DNA from 3 places in the Paenibacillus sp. N22P23 genome. Region 1 is predicted to be linked to each of the others. Evidence: riboswitches for the same ligand, from Rfam matches in the RefSeq annotation. Region 1 holds a riboswitch; each other region holds the start of a gene.
The links. A riboswitch is a leader RNA that binds a small molecule or an ion and turns the genes downstream of it on or off. The one in region 1 is predicted to bind cyclic di-GMP.
Positions count from the first base shown of each region.

Region 1 (5,239 bases):
AACAACAATTCCATCAGCTCGGCTAATTCGCCTGGCCTACAGTCAATAACTACTAGGCGCGGTTCCACTCCAGCATCTTCTTCTGGAATTGTTTTGGCGAGCAGTCATTATATTTCTTAAACATTTTATAGAAATGGGCCATGTTCGGCATGCCGATCCGGTCGCCCACCTCAGAGACGCTTAGGTCCTTTGTGAGCAGAATACGCTCGGCCCATTTGATCTTGCGATAGTTCACATACTCTGTGAAGGACATCCCGATCGCCTTCTTAAAGAACTTAACAAAATAATAGTAGCTCATGTTGGCGAGCTTCGATACTTCTTCGACCTGGATGCGGTCGGTCAGATGTTCTTCCACAAAGTCGATCACGCCTCTGAGACGAGCCCGATCAAAGTCATCATGATCAGCAAGCACTTTCCTGGAATCACCTCTGATCAGCAGAAGGAGCAGCTTCTTTATGTACATGCTGACGGCGAGCTCATACCCGCTTTGCTTTGTCGTGACTTCCTGCAGAATGCCGCGGATACATTCCGACGCCTCTGCTCGTGTGGATTCATTTTCTTGGAAAATATAATTAGCCCGGCTGAGCGGGTTCTTGGTCTCAGAGAAGAATCGCATATAGGGCATGGAGCTTTGGTCGATAAATTGCTCCAGATCAAACTGCAGAACGATATAATTCAGCGGGCTGCTCATGCTGCGATCACGATGAAGCTGCCTTGCACCGATCAGTGCGATGTCGCCCGTTTGTAGTTTTATGCATTCATCTTCAATATTTACATCGAGCTCACCAGTGATTACAAGCAGCAATTCGATTTCTCGATGATAATGCCAATTGATAAACAGATCGTTATTCCGCTGGGATTGAAACACTTTTATAGAGAGCAGCGGGTTCTCGTAAACGACCTTTTCATTGTAAAATTCCACGGTACCATCCCTTCAATAACAAAATCACATAAAACCAGACCTATATAGCGCCTATATTTTTGAGGACATGTTGTCTATACTGTAGTCAATGTGTGTCTCTCTATCTAGCTGACACCATACTACAAATTATATCATTTCGAGGCTCATGGAGGTAGAAATTTAAAATGTCAAAAGTACGTGTAGGCATTATTGGCTGCGGCGGTATCGCCAACGGTAAACATCTCCCAAGTTTGGCCCAAGTCAAAGACGCTGAAATCGTAGCTTTCTGCGATATCATTGTTGAGAAGGCTGAACAAGCAAAAGCGAAATACGGCACTGAAGAGGCAAAAGTATATTCTGACTATAAACAACTGCTTCAAGACGCGTCGATCGACGTTATCCACGTTTGTACGCCTAACGATTCCCATGCGGTTATCTCCATCGACGCATTGGAAGCTGGCAAGCACGTGCTTTGCGAGAAGCCAATGGCTAAAACAGCTGCTGACGCTCGCAAAATGCTTGAAGTTGCACAACGTACCGGCAAAAAACTCAGCATCGGTTACAACAACCGTTACCGTGCAGACAGCCGTTACCTGAAAGAAGCTTGCGATGCAGGCGAGCTTGGCGAAATTTACTTCGCTAAAGCACATGCAATCCGTCGTCGTGCTGTTCCGACATGGGGCGTATTCTTGGATGAAGAAAAACAAGGCGGCGGCCCGCTTATCGATATCGGTACTCACGCACTTGACCTTGTATTGTGGATGATGGATAACTACAAGCCGAAAGTAGTACTTGGCCGTGCTTATCACAAGCTGTCCCAAAACGAGAACTCTGCGAATGCTTGGGGCCCATGGGATCCAAAACAATTCACAGTTGAAGATTCCGCTTTCGCTATGATCACGATGGAGAACGGTGCAACTGTTATCCTCGAATCCAGCTGGGCGCTTAACTCGCTTGAAGTCGATGAGGCTAAAGTTTCCCTCAGCGGTACAAAAGCAGGCGCTGACATGAAAGACGGACTTCGCTTCAATGGCGAGCATAACAGCCGCCTGTATGTAAACAAAGTGGAACTGAACAGCGGCGGCGTTGCTTTCTATGAAGGCGCGAGCGAAACTGCAGAAGTTCTTGAAGCAAGCATGTGGATCGATGCTGTTAAGAATGACAAAGAAACATTCGTTAAACCAGAGCAAGCGCTTGTGGTTTCCGAAATTCTTGAAGCAATCTACGAGTCTTCCCGTACGGGTAAGGCTGTATACTTCGAATAGTAGTACAAACAATGAAGCCGGGGATGGCGTTGTCATCCTCGGCTTTTATTTTAATTAACGATATTACATATATTTTATTCGTTCGACAAAATAAGTCATTCTTCTCTGTTTTTCGCTATGTACAGTTGCGTAAAAATACCTATAATGAGAATTAAATCGAACAATTAGAATAATTTTACAACTTCATACCTAAGAAAAAGGCAAACCATATGGAAACGATGGGACGCAAAGCCGTGGCCTAAGGCATTACTCACCGTAATGCTAAGGTAGACAAGGCTGCCGAGTAGATGGAATCCATCCTATTCGGATGGTTTTTTTATTGTCATTTTCCATTCTGCGTGCTAAGTCAATAAAACCGGAGGAAGGTTGGCATGGCATCCATCGCACTCGTCGCCATATCTTTTGTACTCGTATTCAGCTCTTCCTTAATCCTCTTTCATCTTTATCGGCGAATGAATACAGCCCGTTACACGACTTTCTTCTGGCTCATGAGTGCTGCCTTTGTATTTGGCATCGGGGTTTGGGCCATGCATTTTGTGGCATTGCTGGCGTATCCTTTCCCGGTCAAGGTTATGTATCATTTCAATTATGTGTTTCTCTCCATGGGCATGCTGATCGTCTTGTCTACGCTCGCGCTTCTCTTGTTTGAACGTGCTGCGCAGCGACATCGGACAGGCTTGCTCATTCTAGGCAGTTTGGTTCAGACAGGCGGCATCGTAGCGATGCACTACATTGGGATGAAAGCCATTAAAGCTCATGCGACCCTCCACTATCAGTCATCCACAGGTTTCATTTCAATCGTCGTACTGGCCGTAGTGCTGTGTCTCATATTCACAAGTCAGCATCGATTCCACAAGCTAAGCCGTATGCGGCAGTTAGTCCACGCTTTACTACTTTCCGGAGCTGTTGAATTTCTTCATTATAGCAATATGCCCCTCATGCACGGCGCCACATCGCTGGGGTCAGGCGAATCTACGGCATTATCGCAAAATCAATTTTTACTCGCAATAAGCATCAGTTTAATCGTCTCCGTCATTTGTATGTATTCTGTAGTTATCATGATGATTGACAGCCGCTTGAAGCAAAGCGAAGAACGTCTGAAACGGATGAATGAAGCCTATTCGCACATCTTGGATTCCGTGGCAGAGGGGATCTACCGATTGGACGAGCGGGGGAAGGTCATCTTTTGGAATCAAGCCGCTGTAAATTTGACGGGGTTTGAGGCTTCTGAGGTACTCGGGCGAAAAGTTGTGCTGCGGGCCATAAGGACGGATGGCGAAGAATGGGATCCCATCGAGAAGGCTACTCGCTCAGGAAGTGCTGAATATGTTGCGGACGATCTGTTCCGCCGTAAGAATGGGTCGACGTTCCCGGTGGAATATCATATCACACCGATGCAAGGCAAAGGCGAGCAAGCCGGTGTCGTCATTAACTTTACCGATCTAACGCAGCGTAAAGAGCAAGAGGCGTTTCTTGTGGAATCAGAGAAGCTGTCGATGGCAGGTCAGCTTGCTGCAGGTATCGCACATGAGATTCGAAATCCGCTCACGGCGATTAAAGGATTTATGAAGCTGTTTCAAAATGGAAAGAGCAAAATGGAGTATGTCACGATCATTACTTCTGAGGTTGTTCGGATGGAAGGCATCATCAATGAGCTGCTTTTGCTGGCGAAGCCGCAAATCAGCCGGTTTCAAGCAATCAATCTGTGTGAGCTTCTCGCTGGCGTCTACACGCTGCTGGAGTCACAGGCCATTCTGAACAATGTCCGCATTGAGCTGCAATTCTCGAAGCCCGAGCTGCTCATCTATTGCGATGAGAGTCAAATCAAACAGGTATTCATCAATCTCATCAAGAATGCGATTGAAGCAACGGAAGGCGGCGAAATTCAACTTGCCGTTGAGCAAGTCGGCAAACAGATCATGACCACAATTGCTGACAATGGCTGCGGCATTCCTCAAGAGATGCTGGACCAAGTGGGCAGACCTTTCTTTACGACAAAAGAGCAGGGAACAGGCCTTGGACTTATGATCAGCAACAAAATCATTTCCAGTCATGGCGGGACGATTTCTATTGCCAGCAAGATGGGAGAGGGCACGACGTTTCAAGTAACACTCCCTGGGGGGTATCGAAATGGTGCATAATCATATTGAAGGTAGCTACAACTGGTTCTTGGTATGTCTCTCATTTATCATTGCGCTGTTTGCTTCGTATACGGCATTGAATTTAACCAGGCATGTTCTGTTGTCCGAGGGCTGGAAGAAGCGAGGATGGCTGTTCGGCGGAGCAGTTGTCATGGGTGTTGGGATTTGGTCGATGCATTTTATCGCGATGCTCGCTTTTCACCTTCCAACCGGTGTGACCTATGATTTTGTAACCGTTATCGTTTCAATTGGCGTTTCCATTGTCGGTGCTTTTATCGGCTTTGGCATTGCCAGCCATTCCGGCAGCGGCAAGCTGAGGTTGATCGTAGGCGGCACCATCATGGGACTTGCCATCACCGGCATGCATTACATAGGCATGTATGCGTTGACGGGACTGACGATTACCTATAACCCGTATATTTTCTCGCTTTCCGTCCTTATTGCCGTGATGACATCGATTGTCGCTTTGCTGTTCTCCTTCCGCAGAAATAATCATTATTGGCTGAGCGGCTTCATCATGGGTATTGCCGTTACGGGTATGCATTATACCGGCATGTCAGCGGCTAAGATGACGATGCCTGGGCATATGCTTGATCGTATGACGGATCCGCAGGCGATGGATTTTATTGAAATGGCGATCTACGTAGCATTTGGCACCATCGTGATTATGGCAGTCAGCTTAATCAGCTCGATGAATGTGGATAAGAAGCTGTCGGAGCAAATGTCGCTCAAGGGATCCATCATGGAGTCGGCGATCGATTGCCTTATTATGTTTGATCATCAAGGAGCCATTTTTGAAATTAATCCGGCAGCGGAGAATCTCTTCGGCTATCCCCGTAGTGAGGTGATCGGCAGATCAATTGAGGAACTGCTCATGCCGCAGCTGCCTCGAGACCAGTCATCGGTAAACTGGATGCTGTGCAGCGGCGATA
Region 1 is NZ_JBXENT010000004.1:324,091-329,329, reverse strand. Features, by position in the region: gene AC506A_RS19575 (sugar phosphate isomerase/epimerase family protein) at 1-26, shown strand, start outside; gene AC506A_RS19570 (AraC family transcriptional regulator) at 53-922, opposite strand; gene AC506A_RS19565 (Gfo/Idh/MocA family protein) at 1,087-2,166, shown strand; cyclic di-GMP riboswitch class I at 2,356-2,450, shown strand; gene AC506A_RS19560 (ATP-binding protein) at 2,538-4,307, shown strand; gene AC506A_RS19555 (bifunctional diguanylate cyclase/phosphodiesterase) at 4,297-5,239, shown strand, end outside.

Region 2 (5,239 bases), on a different contig from region 1:
GGAGATTCTAGTTGGTTTGGAAGTTGAGAGTTCGATTTCTCGATTCTCAGCTGCAGATCGGTGTGAATTTGGCGTGGAGAGTTCGATTTCTGGACTCTCAGCATCTTTCGCGTGGAGATTCTAGTTAGTAGAAGGCTGAGAGTTCGATTTATTGACTCTCAGCTGCAGATCGGCGTGATTTTTGGCACTGAGAGCCAATGGAAAGCTACGCTCTACCCCTTTGACATACATACAATCGCCCGCTAACATGAAGGCAACTAGGGCTGGTTATGTAAGAGGCAGCTGAGATAATGGAGGAGCGTGAGGATCGATGCAAGCGAAACTGGAGCTAATTGTCCGTTCGACGGAGATCGATGTGAACGGGCATGTCAATAATGCCAAGTATTTGGAATACCTCGAATGGGGACGGGAAGCGTGGTATGAGCAGGCAGGCTTGCACTATGATGTGTTACTCGCCATGGGTGTTCAAACGGTGACGGTTAATATCAATATCAACTATCGTAAGGAATGCAGGCAAGGCGATCGGTTGACGGTTACGACAACGCCGGAGCGGGCTGGGCGGAGCAGCTATGTACTCAAACAGGAGATCGTGAATGAGAAAGGCGAACTGTGCGGGGATGCAGCCGTTACATGCGTGACGATGGATTCGAACACGCGCAAGAGCCGGGAGCTGCCGCCGGAGCTGAGAAGTCAGTTTTAGCTGTAGAAGCCGTATTACGAGATAGCAAATAGGCAATCATGGGAAAGAGGCGATGCATGCTCGTAGATGCATCGCCTCTTTCATAGGTTATATAGAGAGTAAGCCGAACCAATTCGCATGAGGAGGTAGTCGCGATGAACGATTTTCGCATTGAGAAGGATTCCATGGGTGAGATACAGGTTGAAGCGCACCGGCTGTGGGGAGCGCAAACCGAGCGAAGTCTGCACAATTTTCGGATCGGGACGGAGAAGATGCCGCGCGAGTTAATAACCGCTTTTGCTTATCTGAAGAAAGCGGCAGCAACCGTGAACGGAAGCTTGGGTAAGCTGGATGCCCAAAAATCTGAAGCTATTGCAGCTGCAGCGGATGAAGTGATTGCGGGGACGTGGCAGGATGAGTTTCCGCTTGCCGTATGGCAGACAGGGAGCGGCACGCAGTCCAATATGAACGTCAATGAAGTGATCGCAAGACGCTCGGCACAATTGCTGGAGGAGAAGGGGCATGCGGCAGCCGTTCATCCCAACGATGACGTCAACCGCTCGCAGAGCTCTAACGATACCTTCCCAACCGCTATGCATATCGCTGCGCTGATTGCGGTAGAAGACCTCGTCCTGCCGGCTATTACGCAGCTAAAATCCACATTGGAGCAGAAGAGTGCAAGCTTCATGGATGTCATCAAAATCGGCCGCACCCATCTGCAGGATGCCACACCGCTTACACTTGGCCAAGAGATCAGCGGCTGGGTTCGGATGCTGGAGAAAGGGGAGCGGAATATTCGAACAAGCCGGGAGGAGCTGCGTGAGCTTGCGATCGGTGGAACTGCCGTGGGAACAGGCCTGAATGCCCCGCCAGGCTTTAGTGAGAAAGTCTCGGCGGAGATCAGCCGCCTCACAGGCAAGAACTTCATAAGTGCGCCGAATAAATTCCACGCGCTGACGAGCCATGACGAGATTGTCTTCGTTCATGGCGCGATTAAAGCGCTCGCCGCGGATTTAATGAAGATCGCAAACGACGTTCGCTGGCTCGCAAGCGGCCCACGCTGCGGCATTGGCGAAATTCGTATTCCGGAGAACGAGCCGGGCAGCTCCATCATGCCGGGGAAGGTCAATCCGACGCAGTGTGAGGCGCTGACCATGGTCGTCTGTCAGATCATGGGCAATGACGCGGCAATCGGCTTCGCGGCCAGTCAGGGAAACTTCGAGCTGAATGTGTTTAAGCCTGTCATCATTCACAACTTCCTGCAGTCGACCCGAATTCTCAGTGATGCGATCCGCTCCTTTGATGAGCACTGTGCGGTTGGCATTGAGCCGAATCGGGAAGCCATTGCCCGGCATCTAAACGAGTCGCTGATGCTCGTAACGGCGCTTAATCCTCATATCGGCTATGAGAATGCGGCAGCCATTGCGAAGTCTGCTCATAAGGAAGGACTTACACTGCGCGAGGCTGCAATCCGCAGCGGGCTTATAACAGCTGCCAAGTTCGATGAAGTCGTGAAAGCGGAAGAGATGATCTGACAAATTCGACAAAACATTACAAAATACGCTATGTACAAGTAGTGCTTTTCTCTCCTATAATTAACCATGTTAACCTAATTAAAACAATAGTAATCCAACTACTTATTCATATGACAAAGGCAAACCAATGGAAATGTTGGGACGCAAAGCCTAGGCCTAAAGCATCGAAACAGATGCCATGGTGGACAGGTTACCGAGTGAAAAGGAGTCCATCCTTAACACGGGTGGACTCTTTTTATATGTATACAAATATTAGGAGGTAGGCTTGTTGTATGCTTAGGGAGAAAAACCGTGTCATGCTTTTCATTTCTGCAATTATTGTACTTCTATCGCTTCTGGTACACGCATTCGATTGGCTCGGTTTTTCCATGCACCATGATCATCAACCAGATCTGAATGGTTCTATGCTTCTGGCCTTCCTTAATCAAACCTTCTTCGCACTACCTATTATTTTCTTATTGCTTGCCGGATTTTGCATGCGTTTACAAGAGGATCAGCAGACCGTTCCGCTTCTCATGACGCTGTCGCTCACCTTCAGCAGTATATCCATCATCGCAGGCGGTAACGGCATGGTGGAATACCACTTCTCCATCTTTATGGTACTCGCCATCATTTTGTACTACGACCTCATTGCCATGCTTCTCATCAGCACCGTCATCTTCGCACTTCAGCATGTACTCGGATTCTTGTCTTTCCCTGAGCTCGTCTACGGCACCAGTGATTACTCGCTGGCCATGGTCTCCATTCACATCGTGTTTGTCATCTTGTTTATCGGCGCCGTTACCTATCAAATTGTGACGCGCAGAGCGTTCATCAACGCACTGGAATCGGCCCAACAGCAGAAAATTCAAGCAGCGGTCAAACAAATTATCGAGAACGTGACGGAAACATCGGACCAGGTGCTCATGAATTCCAAGGAGCTTAGCTGCAACGCGGCCACACTCAATCTTCTGGCAGGAGATATCGTACAAGCGATGCAGCAGGTGGATGCAACGGTGAACTTGCAGGAGCATGGGGCACAAACAGGTAAGAAAGTGATCGGAGAGATGATCCGAGATATTCATACGATTGCCGAAACGTCAGCTACGGTGTCTACTTTCTCGAGTGAGGTCGCTACAGAGGCCGATAACGGGAATGATGCCATTCAGAAGGCCGTCAGGCAGATGACATCGACGAGCAATGCCGTTCAAGAATCCGCAACCAAAGTGAAGCTGCTTGGTCAGCGATCGCAAGAAATAGATGATATAACAAGCATCATTACGGACATCGCATCCCAAACCAGTCTGCTGGCACTGAATGCGGCAATCGAAGCGGCGCGGGCTGGCGAGCATGGCAGAGGGTTCACGGTCGTATCGAATGAGGTTCGCAAGCTATCTGAACAAACCACCGCTTCGGCCCAGCGAATTGCTGAGCTCGTCCAAGACATTCAGGCGAATAACCGTGCTTCTATTCAATCGATGGATCAAGTCATTGACGAAGTAGCTTCGGGAAACCAAGCCGTCTGTGATGCGGGAGCCGCATTCGAACGTATTATGAGATCCATTAAAACCGTCGCAGAGCAAATTCATTATATTTCCGGCGCCTCCCAGCAAATGTCGGCAAGCACGCAACAGTTTAGCGTCAATATTGAGGAAATCTCCCGAATGTCCGCCGAATTAACGGGCAGCGTCAAGATGGTGACGGGCAGCTCCAATGAGCAGCATCAACTCATTTCCAGATCGTCGGAGCTGGCGTCCATGCTGGAGAAATTAAGCGATAAATTAGATCAAACGATGATCAGCACGAAGAAATCCTTCCGCGCCTTATAATCCGAAGAGTAGTGCAATTCTGACAAAAATGACTTTGCGTTCATAGCCAATATCAAGTATTATGAGTAGAAAAGACAAGATCTGGCTAAAAAGGAGACACAATGCTATGAATGCTTCGAAAAAAAGTCATTGTAAAATCGTCGACTGCACGATCCGCGACGGCGGACTCGTGAATAACTGGGATTTCAGCGTTGAGTTCGTTCAGCATCTGTACAACTCGCTGAATGAAGCTGGCGTCGAGTATATGGAAATCGGGTACAAAAACTCGCCGAAGCTGTTGAAAGGCGCTGAAGATGCTGGTCCATGGCGTTTCCTGGACGACGACTTCCTTCGTAAAGTCATCCCGCAGAAGCTGAATACGAAGCTCTCTGCACTTGTCGATATCGGACGGGTAGATGAGAACGATATTCTTCCACGCGAAGAGAGCATGCTCGATCTGATCCGCGTAGCTTGCTATATTCAAGACGTGCCGAAGGCGCTGGAGCTGGTTAACGTATTCAACTCCCGCGGCTACGAAACAACATTGAACATCATGGCGCTCTCCAATGTAATGGAGAATCAATTGTTAGAAGCATTCGAATTGATCGAAGCAAGTGTAGTCGACGTCGTATACGTGGTTGACTCCTATGGCAGCTTGGATCCGAATGACTTCAACTACTTGGTCAGCAAATTCCAGAAGTACCTGCCAAGCAAACGCCTAGGCGTACACACGCACAACAACATGCAGCTTGCATTCGCCAATACGCTCGTTTCCGTTGAGAAAGGCGTCGAGTTCCTGGATGCTTCCGTATACGGTATGGGCCGCGCTGCAGGCAACTGCCCAACTGAACTGCTTGTCGCTCATCTGAAGAACACGAAGTACAATGTGCGTCCGGTGCTGGATATGATCGAGAAGTACATGATTACGCTTCGTGAAAAAGAAGAGTGGGGCTATATTATTCCTTATATGATTACAGGTATGTTGGACGAGCACCCTCGTTCCGCAATGGCACTTCGCAATTCCGATGACAAGGACAAGTCGGTTGATTTCTACGATAAACTGACTACGCCTGAAGTACTGCATAGCAAATAAGCTCTTCTATCATAGATAAGCTCCCAGGCCGAAGAGGTCTGGGAGCTTGTTTTTGTTATTATGAAGAATGTCGCCAATACTCGGCTCGGTATGCGCTAGGCGTTATTCCAAATTGCCGTTTGAACATACGATTAAAGAAGCTTAA
Region 2 is NZ_JBXENT010000005.1:24,406-29,644, reverse strand. Features, by position in the region: gene AC506A_RS20445 (acyl-CoA thioesterase) at 311-700, shown strand; gene fumC (class II fumarate hydratase) at 835-2,214, shown strand; cyclic di-GMP riboswitch class I at 2,323-2,412, shown strand; gene AC506A_RS20435 (methyl-accepting chemotaxis protein) at 2,487-4,022, shown strand; gene AC506A_RS20430 (aldolase catalytic domain-containing protein) at 4,129-5,094, shown strand; gene AC506A_RS20425 (helix-turn-helix domain-containing protein) at 5,153-5,239, opposite strand, start outside.
Region 2: another riboswitch for cyclic di-GMP. It lies ahead of AC506A_RS20435 (methyl-accepting chemotaxis protein); the one in region 1 lies ahead of AC506A_RS19560 (ATP-binding protein).

Region 3 (5,239 bases), on a different contig from region 1:
ATACGGAGAACGGCAGATGCCGCTCGCGGAGCACTTCGAAGAACAGATATATTGGCACGCTACGGCGGCGAAGAGTTTACGATTTATTTGCCTCATACGAACAGAGAGCAGGCAGAAATGCTGGCACAGCGAATCCGTGAGGTTGTTCAGAACAATGAGATTGCAATTGGTCGCGGGCGTTCTCCGGTATCGGTAACAATTAGCATGGGAATGCTTGTGGTAGAAGAGCAGTCCGATCTTCAGATTGAAGATGTCAAAGGTTATATCAAAGATTTGTTCTCGAAGGTAGATTCCGCCCTATACAGGGCCAAAGACAATGGTCGTAATCGGGTAGTTAATTTATAAGGAGGGCTGCGAATGTCGCGTAACGGACGTCTTACAGCATGTGTGGCATCATGTGGAGCAACACTAGCTGCAGCGGGTTTAAGCCTACTTGCAAGTAAGACACCTACGCCGCTCGCTGCTCTCATCGGTACCGCTGCTTTCGCAGCGGCAGCCTTGCCTATCGGTTATCTGCTTGGCCTCAAATACGATCGTTTGAAGGAAGCTTCCATACTGGACAGCTTAACAGGACTGTATAATCGCAGGTTCATCGAGACGAATTTCAAGAAGTTGGCGACGAAGGCCAAACGCCAACGGAAGAAAATGACGGTCATGATGCTGGATGTCAATGATTTCAAAGAAGTCAACGACCGTATGGGCCACAGCCAAGGTGATCATGCACTGTGGCTGATTGCAGGAACCCTTACGGAGTGCGCGAACTACGGCGAAATTATCGGCCGCTGGGGCGGCGATGAGTTTATCATTATTTGTCCCTATGCAGATGACAAAGGAATAGATCGATTCGTAAAGCTAATTCATGAACAGCTTTTTAGTATTTCATTGCGAACCGGATTACGCTTATCCGTATCGATTGGACATGCTTCGTTTCCAGAGAACGGTATGGAGCTTAGCCAGTTGTTGCAGGCTGCGGACAAACGGATGTACGCAGAGAAATATATCCGTAAGATGCCGTTGTCCGAACCGGCAGCGTTACAAGCTTAATCCGTGAGCAAGCGGTAAAGGCGGGAATAAACACCGATGAGAAAAGTTCACATCAACTCCGTTAAGCCGGGAGAAAAGTTAGCTCGCCCTATTATGCAGGAGAATGGGAACATATTGCTAGGCTCCGGTGTGGAGTTAAATCAACGATTTATCGACAGATTGGCTAGTTTAGGCATTGACATGCTTTTCATTGATGATCCCCTGACAGAGGGCTTAGAGCCAACTACGGCTATTCAAGACAGCACGCATAAAGCAGCATCGGATACCATTTACAAGACTATGAATTCGCTTATGGATCAGCCGGTTACGAAAGGGAGAACGATTGCCCCTGAGCTTGGCCGTACCTTCCGTAAAGTATTCGGCGATATTATGCAGGATCTCATTAGGCGTGAGGATGTTATGGTCAGTTTGACCAGCATCCATGTGGCGGACAGCTATTTGTTCCACCATTCCTTGAATGTCACGATACTGGCAGGCATAATGGGGTTAGCCAGAGGTTATAACCGCACGCAGCTTGAAGAGCTTGGCATGGGGGCGATGTTGTTCGATATCGGAATGACACGGCTGCCCAAAGAGATTCTAACCAAGACTACTGCATTAACGCCGAGTGAGCGGATCCTCATGGAGAAGCACACCGAGGAAGGTTTTAACATCATACGAGCGCAGCATGATATTAGTTTGCTATCGGCCCACTGCGCGCTGCAGCATCACGAGCGCTATGATGGTTCGGGCTATCCGCGCAAGCTTAAGCGGGAAGCCATTCATGAATACGCGCAAATCGTGGCTATTGCAGATGTATATGATGCGCTGACTTCTCCAAGGCCGCATCGAAAACGATATACACCATCGGATGCGATCGAGTTTTTGTTTGCTGCAGGAAACACCTATTTTGATTTAGAGTTAATCAAAATTTTCTGTAAGCATATTTCTATCTATCCGGTCTCAACAACGGTACTGCTCAGTTCAGGGCAAGTCGCCGTCGTTGCTATGAACGACCCACTCGCGGTTCATCGTCCAACGGTTCGGATTATCCGAGAGCCTGACGGAACGGCGCCTGCTGCAGCCTATCAGATCGACCTCAAAGACCAACATAAGCTAATGATCGTGAAAGAACTGTAGATAGGTTAGCATTCTGCTGACAACTGCATATCATCGATACTGGCAAACTTATCGAAAGGTAAGGACGCAAAGTTACAGGGTCTAATCGTCCGCTCTTCATCAAATAAGCGAACGAATGACAGCCTGACTGCCGAAATGAACACCCGAGCTGGCTCGGGGTTAATGAAGCGGCTCCAGTATTGCATGAGGAAGCGCTTTTTCTGTTTTTACGCCGTACCAAGGTTACGGGAGCGTTTCTACATATGTCAAGGGGGAATAGTAAATGTCAGGCATGAATGAACGAATGGGATCAAGTAAACCTACCTTTGCCATGAAAGCACTGCTGCACAGCCGAACGATGGTCGAGAAAGAAGGCTATGTTTCCACGGGTGTGCTCGCCCATGCAGAAGGTGAAATGATGGAGATCGAATTGACGGAGTTCAAAAACTTCGAGCTCGGTGACCCGGTTAGTTTGACTGTTTATTCACCTGTTGGCATCCACCGGCTGCAATCGACGATTATTGCGAAAGCGGAAGGCTCCATCGCTGTTATTTTCCCAGCCCGCTCATTAGCGGGACTTGAAGAGAAACGGGAATCGCCGCGTATTGAAATCGAGGAGAAGGGAACGATTTCGCGTACGTATTCGCAAGAGGTTGAGAGCTCCAAGGGAGAAAAAATGACCATTGAAGCTACAGACACCTACGATATAGCGCTAAGAAATATTAGCGATACCGGCATGGGGTTCTCCCTAATGAGTCCCCCGACACTCGCGAAAGGTGATACACTCATGGCGAGCTTATCACTTGGCTTTAAGCTGGATTGTAAGGTTGAAATTATTCGCAAGGAAGAAAGCAGCGAATGGAAGTTTTACGGTGCGCGTTTTCTGGATTTGGACGAGCAGCAGCAACGGGCGCTTCGAGCGTATTTGCTGCGCAAGCAAATTGAAGCCTATTTCAAGCTTAAGCAGGAGAAAGCAACGGCTAAGAAGGGGAGATAAACGCGAGTTCCGCGTTGCAAGTATAAGAAGGCGTTTGATCGGATGAAGGTGATCCGGCAGCGCCTTCTTTTTTATAGTCGACCTACAAATATGTTACAATTGGAAAAATAACACATGAAGTACGATGGGGTTCGGGCAAAAGGGGAAGTTGTTATGCGAAGTGGGCTGACAGGATTAGCCGCGCTTGTCGTGGCTGTTGTACTGGCGGGCTCGGGTTACCGGTATGGGATGTTCTTTGATACGATCTTCTATCGGTGGGAATGGATCATCATGGTCGTGTGCTTATTCGTAGTAGGAGCGGCTTTAGCTGCTCATTCTCGGATAGAGGAGAGGCGGCTAAGGGAAGTTATACCCCTGGCGTTCTATGGACTGCTTACGATTGCGCTGTTATACGGGATAGCGTTGTTCCAACGACCGGCTTCCACGCTTGGCAGCCTCGAGCAGGCTTTGCGATGGACGGCTTATGCGGCCTTTGCAATCTCATTGTACAGCTGGTTCTGTACTGGCACCGATACGGTGGTGCGGCAGCATCGTCGGATGTGGCTTTCTGCGGCGATTCAGAGCTCCGGTGCTTTTGTGCTGGCAGGTGCGATTTCGGGTTGGATGGGATGGATCGTTTTCCCCGAGATCATTATGACTACCGGCGATGTAAGGCTGTCCGCTGTTGGAGCTCGATTGTCCGGGTTCATGCAGTATCCGAATTTACTAGGTGCTGTAGCAGGAGCCTATTTGATGTTCGATTTGTTGTTGCTAATAAGAGCAAGAGCAGTAGGCGCATTTATGGGGGCTGCTGCGGCAGTAGTGCCTGTCGTGTTAGTCTTACTGCTGACTGAATCAAGAGGGGCTTGGCTCGTGACTGCGGTTGTATGGCTAGGCGGACTCCTGCTGCTGCAGAGCAAGGAGCGCATTGCATGGCTAATATATAGCGGCTGGGCTTTGATTGGCGGAGGAGCAGCGTATCGTGCTGTCGTTCATGCAGGCTTGCGAAGCGGTACAGCAGGAGCTGGCTCAGGCGATAAGGCTCTGATTGAGCATTATGGAGCGACAACACAGGAGGCCGTGCTTCTGCTTCTGATTTGTGCGGCTGCGCTTGCCGGATTTATTGGTTTGCGGCAGGTGCTGGCAAGAGGACGAGTGCAGCTGCTTAGCCGCATAGCTTGGGGCTGTTGGTTTGCTGGCTTGCTTGGTATGGTCATGCTGCTTCCGTCGGTTATTCAAGGACGCTTAAGCGGCGGGTATCAAACGGCTGGCGCACGCGGGTTATTTTATCAGGATGCCTGGCTGCTGATGAAGGAAGCGCCATTCTTCGGCCGTGGCGGTGACGCGTGGCGGATGTTGTTTACACAAGTGCAATCGGCCCCTTATGTGGGGAATGAAGTACATAGCGGTTATATTGAAATTGTGCTTGACCTTGGCATTGTCGGGCTGTTGATTTTTGGCGCGGTTATGTTTGGCTTGCTCCGGCGAGTTTGGCGATCGAATCCGAACGGCCTTCTCCCTATTAGTGTACTGCTGCTGCATGCGTTGGTGGACTTTGATATGTCCTTCGGCTATTATTGGCTCTTGCTGCTCAGCTGGGTGGTATACTACTCCGGTGAAAACGAGAGCACAGCGGAAGTCAGGCGCGCCATTGTTGCAGCGCCGACGCAACGCGTGCTGCGGACCGCGCTGCTTGTCGCGTCAGCGGCAGGTCTGATCGCCGCTGCCGTGCTCGGCGTGCGATTCGACCGCGCCGTGCAGCACCGCGAGGCGGCTGTTTCAGCAACTCGCAGTGCTGCTGCGCAAACAGCCGCGCTTCGCGCGGCGCTCGAGCTCAATCCGTATTGGACGCGGATTCGACTCGAGCTTGCAGCACTGGCACCGCCGCCGGAACGGGCGGTGCTGCTCGCGGCCGGACTGCGCTATGAGCCGCAGTCCGTGCCGCTCTTGTGGGCGCTCGGCGAGCTGGCGGCCGAGCGGAGCGATGTGCACGGCGCGGCGGCGTATTGGCGCCTCGCCTTGCACTATGATCGTTACGACCGCGACAAGCAGACGGACGCGGTCGTCACGATGGCGCAGCTCGCGGATGGCATGCGAGCTGCTTCGCGCCTCGCCGATGCA
Region 3 is NZ_JBXENT010000002.1:330,130-335,368, reverse strand. Features, by position in the region: gene AC506A_RS12300 (histidine kinase N-terminal 7TM domain-containing diguanylate cyclase) at 1-345, shown strand, start outside; gene AC506A_RS12295 (GGDEF domain-containing protein) at 358-1,044, shown strand; gene AC506A_RS12290 (HD-GYP domain-containing protein) at 1,081-2,163, shown strand; cyclic di-GMP riboswitch class I at 2,195-2,298, shown strand; gene AC506A_RS12285 (PilZ domain-containing protein) at 2,426-3,139, shown strand; gene AC506A_RS12280 (O-antigen ligase family protein) at 3,293-5,239, shown strand, end outside.
Region 3: another riboswitch for cyclic di-GMP. It lies ahead of AC506A_RS12285 (PilZ domain-containing protein); the one in region 1 lies ahead of AC506A_RS19560 (ATP-binding protein).